DNA from 3 places in the Enterobacter sp. H2G27 genome. Region 1 is predicted to be linked to each of the others. Evidence: predicted binding sites of a transcription regulator. Region 1 holds the regulator's gene; each other region holds the start of a gene.
What was found. The regulator PurR, encoded in region 1, represses purine synthesis genes. The targets are predictions, from matches to a motif close to CANGCAAACGTTTGCNTG.

Region 1 (2,269 bases):
CGACATGGGGATGCTGAGCTGGAAATGCGTGGTGGCCAGCGATCATCCTCTGGCAGCGATGGACGGGCCGCTTAGCGACGATACGCTGCGCAACTGGCCCTCGCTGGTGCTGGAGGATACGTCCCGTTCATTGCCCAAGCGTATCACCTGGCTTCTGGACAACCAGCGGCGGGTGGTGGCTCCGGACTGGGAATCGTCGGCGACGTGCCTCAGTGCCGGACTGTGCGTCGCGATGGTGCCCGTTCATTTTGCGCGTCCGCGCATCGATACCGGCGAATGGGTTGAACTGACGCTGGAAAATCCGTTCCCGGACGCGGCCTGCTGCCTGACCTGGCAACAAAATGATGTCTCGCCCGCCATGGCCTGGCTGCTGGATTATCTGGGGGACAGCGAAACGCTGAACCGGGAATGGTTACGGGAGCCAGCGTAGCTGGCCCCGTAAAGGGATTAACGACGGTAGTCGCGGAACGGACCGTCCGCAACGGAACGGCGTTCAATCAGGCGCGGGTGAACTTCAATGGACTGCGACTCTTCGCGCTTGTTGACGATCCTGTCGAGCAGCATATTGAAGGCCGTTTCGCCCAGCGAATCTTTCGGCTGGTGAATGGTGGTCAGCGCTGGGGTGAAGAAGCGCGCGTTACGCACGTTGTCATACCCGATCACGGAAATATCCTGCGGTACGCGCAGACCCAGCTCATCGGCGGCGCAGAGCGCGCCCATGGCCATGATGTCACCCCCGCAGAAAACGGCGGTCGGACGGTGCGGCTGGGAAACGATCTGCTGCATCGCGCGGTAGCCTGATTCCGGCTCAAAGTCGCCCTGCACGATCCAGTTTTCCGGCACGTTGATCAGCGCTTCTTCCATCGCTTTCATAAAACCGGCAAGACGGCCCGCCCCGGTGTTGCGCTCCAGCGGACCCGGGATCACGCCAATCTCGCGGTGACCGCGTTCGATCAAATAACGACCGGCCATATAGCCGCCTTCAAAAGCGTTATCGATAACGGAATCGGTGAAGTCTGCGCGCGCTTCGCCCCAGTCCATCACCACCATCGGAATATGGCGATACTCTTCCAGCATCGACAGCACTGACTCCGGATACTCGGAGCACATTACCAGCAGGCCATCAACGCGCTTTTGCGCCATCATCGACAGGTAGGCACGCTGTTTTTCAATGCTGTTCCACGCGTTGCCCAGAATCAGGGTATAGCCTTTCTGGAAGCAGTTCTTTTCGACCGCTTCAATGATCTCGGCAAAATAGGCCGCTTCACTGCTGGTTGCCAGCAATCCAATGGATTTGGTGTGATTAACCTTGAGGCTACGCGCAACCGCACTTGGCGAATAGTGCAGCTCTTTGATCGCTGCCCAGACGGCGTTGCGCGTCTCTTCCGCCACAAAGCGGGTTTTGTTAATTACATGTGATACGGTTGTGGTGGAAACGTTTGCGCGTTTTGCTACGTCTTTAATTGTTGCCATTAAATGTCACTCCAGACCATATCCTAAGCTCCTGAAAAACTTGAAGGTAAACGTTTGCCTTCTCTCACCCTTATCTCGCAATGTTGAATTGCGGCACGCCGGGAAAACGACACGGGACGTCAGGAGGGGGTCAATGGCCGGTACGCTAATAAATTTAGCGTGGAATTTTGTCCTATCTTGATGAAAAGGGGAAGAGGTAAAGTGGTTATCAGTATAAATCCAGGAAGATTTTTGACGTAATCTGTGCAAAAATGAGCAAGCTCACTTTTCGTGTGGGGATTAAAAGGAGAAAAATTGATGAGTTCCGATCTTAAGTTTTCGCTGTTCACCACCGTTGTTGTGCTGGCTCTGATTGTTGTGGCCGGTCTGACGGCTGCGCTGCACTGATTTACGCGGAGGGAGAGCCTTCTCCCTCCCGACTCCCCGGATTGTTACTTCTCTGGCAAAAATCTTTTGCCATTTTGTTAACTTCTCATTTTTTGTGATTGATGTCATGCTTTCCGCTTCTTTGTTCTGTGTCACCACGTGACACGGCATCCGGAGTTGACGCATGAAAATCAATTTTCCCCTGCTGGCCCTGGCGATTGGCGCTTTTGGGATTGGCACCACTGAATTCTCCCCGATGGGGTTACTGCCCGTCATCGCCCGCGGCGTGGACGTCTCGATCCCCGCGGCAGGCATGTTGATCAGCGCCTACGCTATCGGCGTGATGGTGGGGGCGCCGCTGATGACGCTTCTCCTTTCGCACCGCGCGCGCCGCAATGCGCTGATTTTCCTGATGGCGATTTTCACCCTC
Region 2 (2,269 bases), 1.8 Mb from region 1:
GCCAACTCCTGGCTGCGGAATAAAGCCGACATCCCGCTGACCTTCTGGGACTATCGTCATCACGCGCTGGTCGCGACGATCCGTACCGAAGAGCCGCACGGCGGCGTGGCGCGCCAGATTTTCCACAACGACGGCATTCTGGCGTTCCTGCCGCTTGCCGATCCGCACCTGTGCTCGATTGTCTGGTCCCTGGTGCCGGAAAAAGCCCAGCAGATGCATGAGGCGACGCCGGAGGCCTTTAACCAGGCGCTGTGCGTGGCCTTTGATAACCGCCTTGGCCTGTGCACGCTTGAAAGCGAGCGTCAGGTATTCCCGTTAACCGGCCGCTACGCGCGCCAGTTTGCGGCGCACCGTCTGGCGCTGGTGGGGGATGCGGCGCATACCATTCATCCCCTGGCCGGACAGGGCGTTAACCTCGGCTTTATGGACGCGGCGGAGCTGGTAGAAGAGCTGCGTCGCCTGCATCGCGAAGGGAAGGACATCGGGCAGCATCTCTATCTGCGCCGCTACGAGCGCAGCCGCAAGCACAGCGCGGCGATGATGCTGGCGGGCATGCAGGGCTTCCGCGAGCTGTTTGCCGGGGCGAATCCGGCAAAAAAACTGCTGCGCGACATTGGCCTCAAGCTTGCTGACACCCTTCCGGGCGTTAAGCCCCAACTCCTTCGTCAGGCGATGGGTCTTAACGACCTGCCGGACTGGCTACGTTAAAATACACGTCATCCTTCAAGCTGCCTCTGCGTTGGCCGCGTCTGCTCACCCCAGTCACTTACTTGTGTAAGCTCCTGGGGACTCTCAGACTTGCCGCCTTGATGCAACTTGAATGATTTTGTGTATTGACCCCTGTCACACTTTCTTTTCCCGGCCTCTGGCCGGGGAAATTCCCTCGTTTGAAATATTCTAATTTCACGTCATTTTTCGCATTAGATAATCTAATGTCGCGTTTTTCTCGTTACGGAAATTAGGCCCGATTTTCCGCACGAAATATCACCATGTGCTAAATCATGTTAGATCATTGTTAATTTTGTGCGGGGTTAATCGCATTTTTCCAGTGAATAACTCTGTAGGCTTTTTAGCGTTTTTTGGTCATAAGCTAATGTGATGACCCATTTTGCCTTATGGTTAACCGCCGGTTTCGGTGGTAAGTTCAGGTAAAAGAGAACGTTTGCGTCGGTGCCCGAACGCGGGGCCGATACCGGGTTTCACGGTGAATTTTTCAACGAGGACAAGATGGCTCAACAGACTCCTTTGTACGAACAACACGTGTTATGCGGCGCCCGCATGGTGGACTTCCATGGCTGGATGATGCCGCTGCACTACGGCTCTCAGATTGATGAGCACCACGCGGTGCGCACCGATGCCGGTATGTTCGACGTGTCCCATATGACGATTGTCGATCTGCGCGGTAGCCGCACCCGGGAGTTTTTGCGTTATCTGCTGGCAAACGACGTCGCCAAACTGAAGACGCCGGGCAAAGCGCTCTATACCGGCATGCTGAATGCCTCGGGCGGCGTGATTGATGACCTTATCGTTTATTACTTCACTGAAGATTTCTTCCGCCTCGTTGTAAACTCCGCCACCCGCGAAAAAGACCTCTCCTGGATCACCCAACACGCCGAACCTTATGCCATCGACATCACCGTCCGTGACGATCTGTCGCTGATCGCCGTGCAGGGACCAAACGCGCAGGCGAAAGCCGCCTCTCTGTTTAACGACGAGCAGCGCAAAGCAACCGAAGGCATGAAGCCGTTCTTCGGCGTGCAGGCGGGCGATCTGTTTATCGCCACCACCGGCTACACCGGTGAAGCCGGCTACGAAATTGCGATGCCGAACGAGAAGGCCGCTGATTTCTGGCGTGCGCTGGTGGAAGCGGGCGTGAAGCCTGCGGGTCTGGGCGCGCGCGATACGCTGCGTCTGGAAGCGGGAATGAACCTTTACGGTCAGGAGATGGATGAAGGCGTCTCTCCGCTGGCCGCCAACATGGGCTGGACCATCGCGTGGGAACCGGCTGACCGTGAGTTTATTGGCCGTGAAGCGCTGGAGATGCAGCGCGAGAAGGGCACCGAACAGCTGGTGGGACTGGTGATGAAGGAAAAAGGCGTGCTGCGCGGCGAGCTGCCGGTGCGCTTTACCGATGCTGACGGCAATCATCGCGAAGGCGTGATCACCAGCGGAACCTTCTCACCGACGCTGGGCTACAGTATTGCACTGGCACGCGTGCCGGCGGGCATTGGCGAAACGGCGGTGGTGCAAATCCGCAACCGCGAAATGC
Region 3 (2,269 bases), 320 kb from region 1:
ATAACACCATTAATAAAAGACTATAATGACTAAATAAGCAACAGTGACGGAATATAAAACAACCAGGGCTGGAAATAAAGCCCTGGTTATCTGATTAAGAGAAAAGATTAGATATGAGTAACGATTTCTTTAATCAGCGGCGGTCCTTTAAAAATAAAGCCGGAATAGATCTGCACCAGCGACGCACCCGCCGCCATTTTCTCGCGCGCAGCAATCACGGAGTCAATGCCGCCGACGCCAATAATCGGCAGACGACCTTTTAATTCCGCAGACAGGGCGCGAATAATTTCGGTGCTTTTTAATTGTACCGGACGGCCACTTAACCCACCCGCTTCGTCACAGTTTTTCATTCCCTGCACGAGGGAACGATCGAGAGTGGTATTGGTTGCAATCACACCATCAATATTATGGCGAACCAAACTGTCGGCAACCTGGATCAATTCTTCGGGAGAAAGATCCGGGGCGATCTTAACCGCGACCGGAACATATTTATGGTGGATCGACTGAAGTTCATTTTGTTTATTTTTAATGGCACTCAGAAGATCGTCCAGCGCTTCGCCATATTGTAAAGAGCGCAGCCCCGGGGTATTGGGTGAAGAAATATTCACCGCAATATAACCGGCATAGGCGTAGACTTTTTCCATACAAATCAGATAGTCATCTTTACCCTGCTCTACCGGCGTGTCTTTATTTTTGCCGATATTGATGCCTAATATCCCGTCAAAATGGGCTTTTTTTACATTCTCAACCAGGTGATCAACACCGAGGTTATTAAAGCCCATGCGGTTGATCAGCCCTTCGGCTTCCACCAGTCGGAACAGGCGCGGCTTGTCATTTCCCGGCTGCGGGCGCGGGGTGACGGTACCGATTTCAATGGAGCCAAAGCCCATCGCGCCCAGGGCATCAATGCACTCGCCATTTTTGTCCAGACCGGCCGCCAGACCTAGCGGATTTTTAAAGGTCAGCCCCATGCACTGCACAGGTTTTACCGGCACATTCTGACGCACCAGAGCGGCCAGCGGCGTTCCGGTAATACGACGTAATTGCTGGAATGTAAATTCATGAGCGCGCTCAGGGTCGAGCTGGAAAAGGGCTTTACGAACGAAGGGGTAGTACATGAACTCTCCTGGATTCCCGGTGTGCAAACCGGGAGGGGATTATGGGCGATCCAGGCGCGAAAGGGAATTGACCTGCGGCAAAAAATCAGCGCAAAACGCAATCGTTTACCTTCCCGTCTATTTCTTATGCACTTTTTCGCATTTTAATTGCAGATAAATCATTTAGTGGAATAACCGTGCGGTGTCACACTCCTGAAAATTGTTATGAATGTTAGATAAAAGCAAACAATTAGTTATAAGGAGGAAGTATGCGCGTCATTACCCTTGCCGGAAGTCCACGATTCCCATCGCGCTCCAGCGCCCTGCTGGAATATGCCCGCGAAAAACTCAATGCTCTGGATGTGGAAGTGTGCCACTGGAACCTGCATAACTTCGAACCTGAAGATCTGCTTTATGCCCGTTTTGACAGCCCTGCGCTGAAAACGCTCATCGAGCAGCTTAACGGCGCTGACGGCTTAATAGTGGCAACGCCCATTTATAAAGCCTCTTTTTCCGGCGCGCTGAAAACCCTGCTCGATCTGCTTCCGGAACGCGCCCTGGACGGCAAAGTCGTGCTGCCGCTGGCAACGGGCGGTACGGTTGCCCATTTACTGGCCGTGGATTACGCCCTGAAGCCGGTACTGAACGCGCTGAAAGCGCAGGAGATCCTCCACGGGGTTTTCGCCGATGACTCGCAGGTCATTGACTATCAACACAAACCACACTTTACGCCCAACCTGCAAACCCGCCTCGATAACGCTCTGGAAACGTTCTGGCATGCCCTTCACCGCAGAGATATCCAGGCCCCGGCGTTTGGTCAGCCTCAAGGAGTCGCACATGTTTAAAACGTTCACCCGTATCGGTCTGGCAGGTCTGATGGCCCTTACCTCGCTGGCCCATGCCGCAGAAACAGCTCCGGAAAGTTTACGCATCGGGTATCAGAAAGGCAGCGTCAGCATGGTGCTGGCGAAAAGCCACCAGCTTCTGGAAAAACGCTTCCCGGATACTAAATTCTCCTGGGTGGAGTTCCCTGCCGGCCCGCAGATGCTGGAGGCCCTGAACGTCGGCAGTATCGATCTCGGCAGCACTGGCGATATTCCGCCCATTTTCGCCCAGGCCGCGGGAGCGGACCTCGTCTATGTAGGCGTGGAGCCGCCTAAGCCGAAGGCCGA

Region 2: gcvT (glycine cleavage system aminomethyltransferase GcvT) is a predicted target of PurR. The motif match lies at 1,152-1,169, and genes of this name have one in related genera.
Region 3: pyrD (quinone-dependent dihydroorotate dehydrogenase) is a predicted target of PurR. The motif match lies at 1,213-1,230, and genes of this name have one in related genera.

The regions. Positions count from the first base shown of each region.
Region 1 is NZ_JBSVSI010000001.1:1,633,655-1,635,923, forward strand. It holds gene punR (DNA-binding transcriptional activator PunR) at 1-430, shown strand, start outside; gene purR (HTH-type transcriptional repressor PurR) at 448-1,473, opposite strand; gene cydH (cytochrome bd-I oxidase subunit CydH) at 1,771-1,860, shown strand; gene ACW9E7_RS07780 (MFS transporter) at 2,024-2,269, shown strand, end outside.
Region 2 is NZ_JBSVSI010000001.1:3,483,137-3,485,405, reverse strand. It holds gene ubiI (FAD-dependent 2-octaprenylphenol hydroxylase) at 1-708, shown strand, start outside; gene gcvT (glycine cleavage system aminomethyltransferase GcvT) at 1,228-2,269, shown strand, end outside.
Region 3 is NZ_JBSVSI010000001.1:1,317,403-1,319,671, reverse strand. It holds gene pyrD (quinone-dependent dihydroorotate dehydrogenase) at 108-1,118, opposite strand; gene ssuE (NADPH-dependent FMN reductase) at 1,367-1,942, shown strand; gene ACW9E7_RS06105 (aliphatic sulfonate ABC transporter substrate-binding protein) at 1,935-2,269, shown strand, end outside.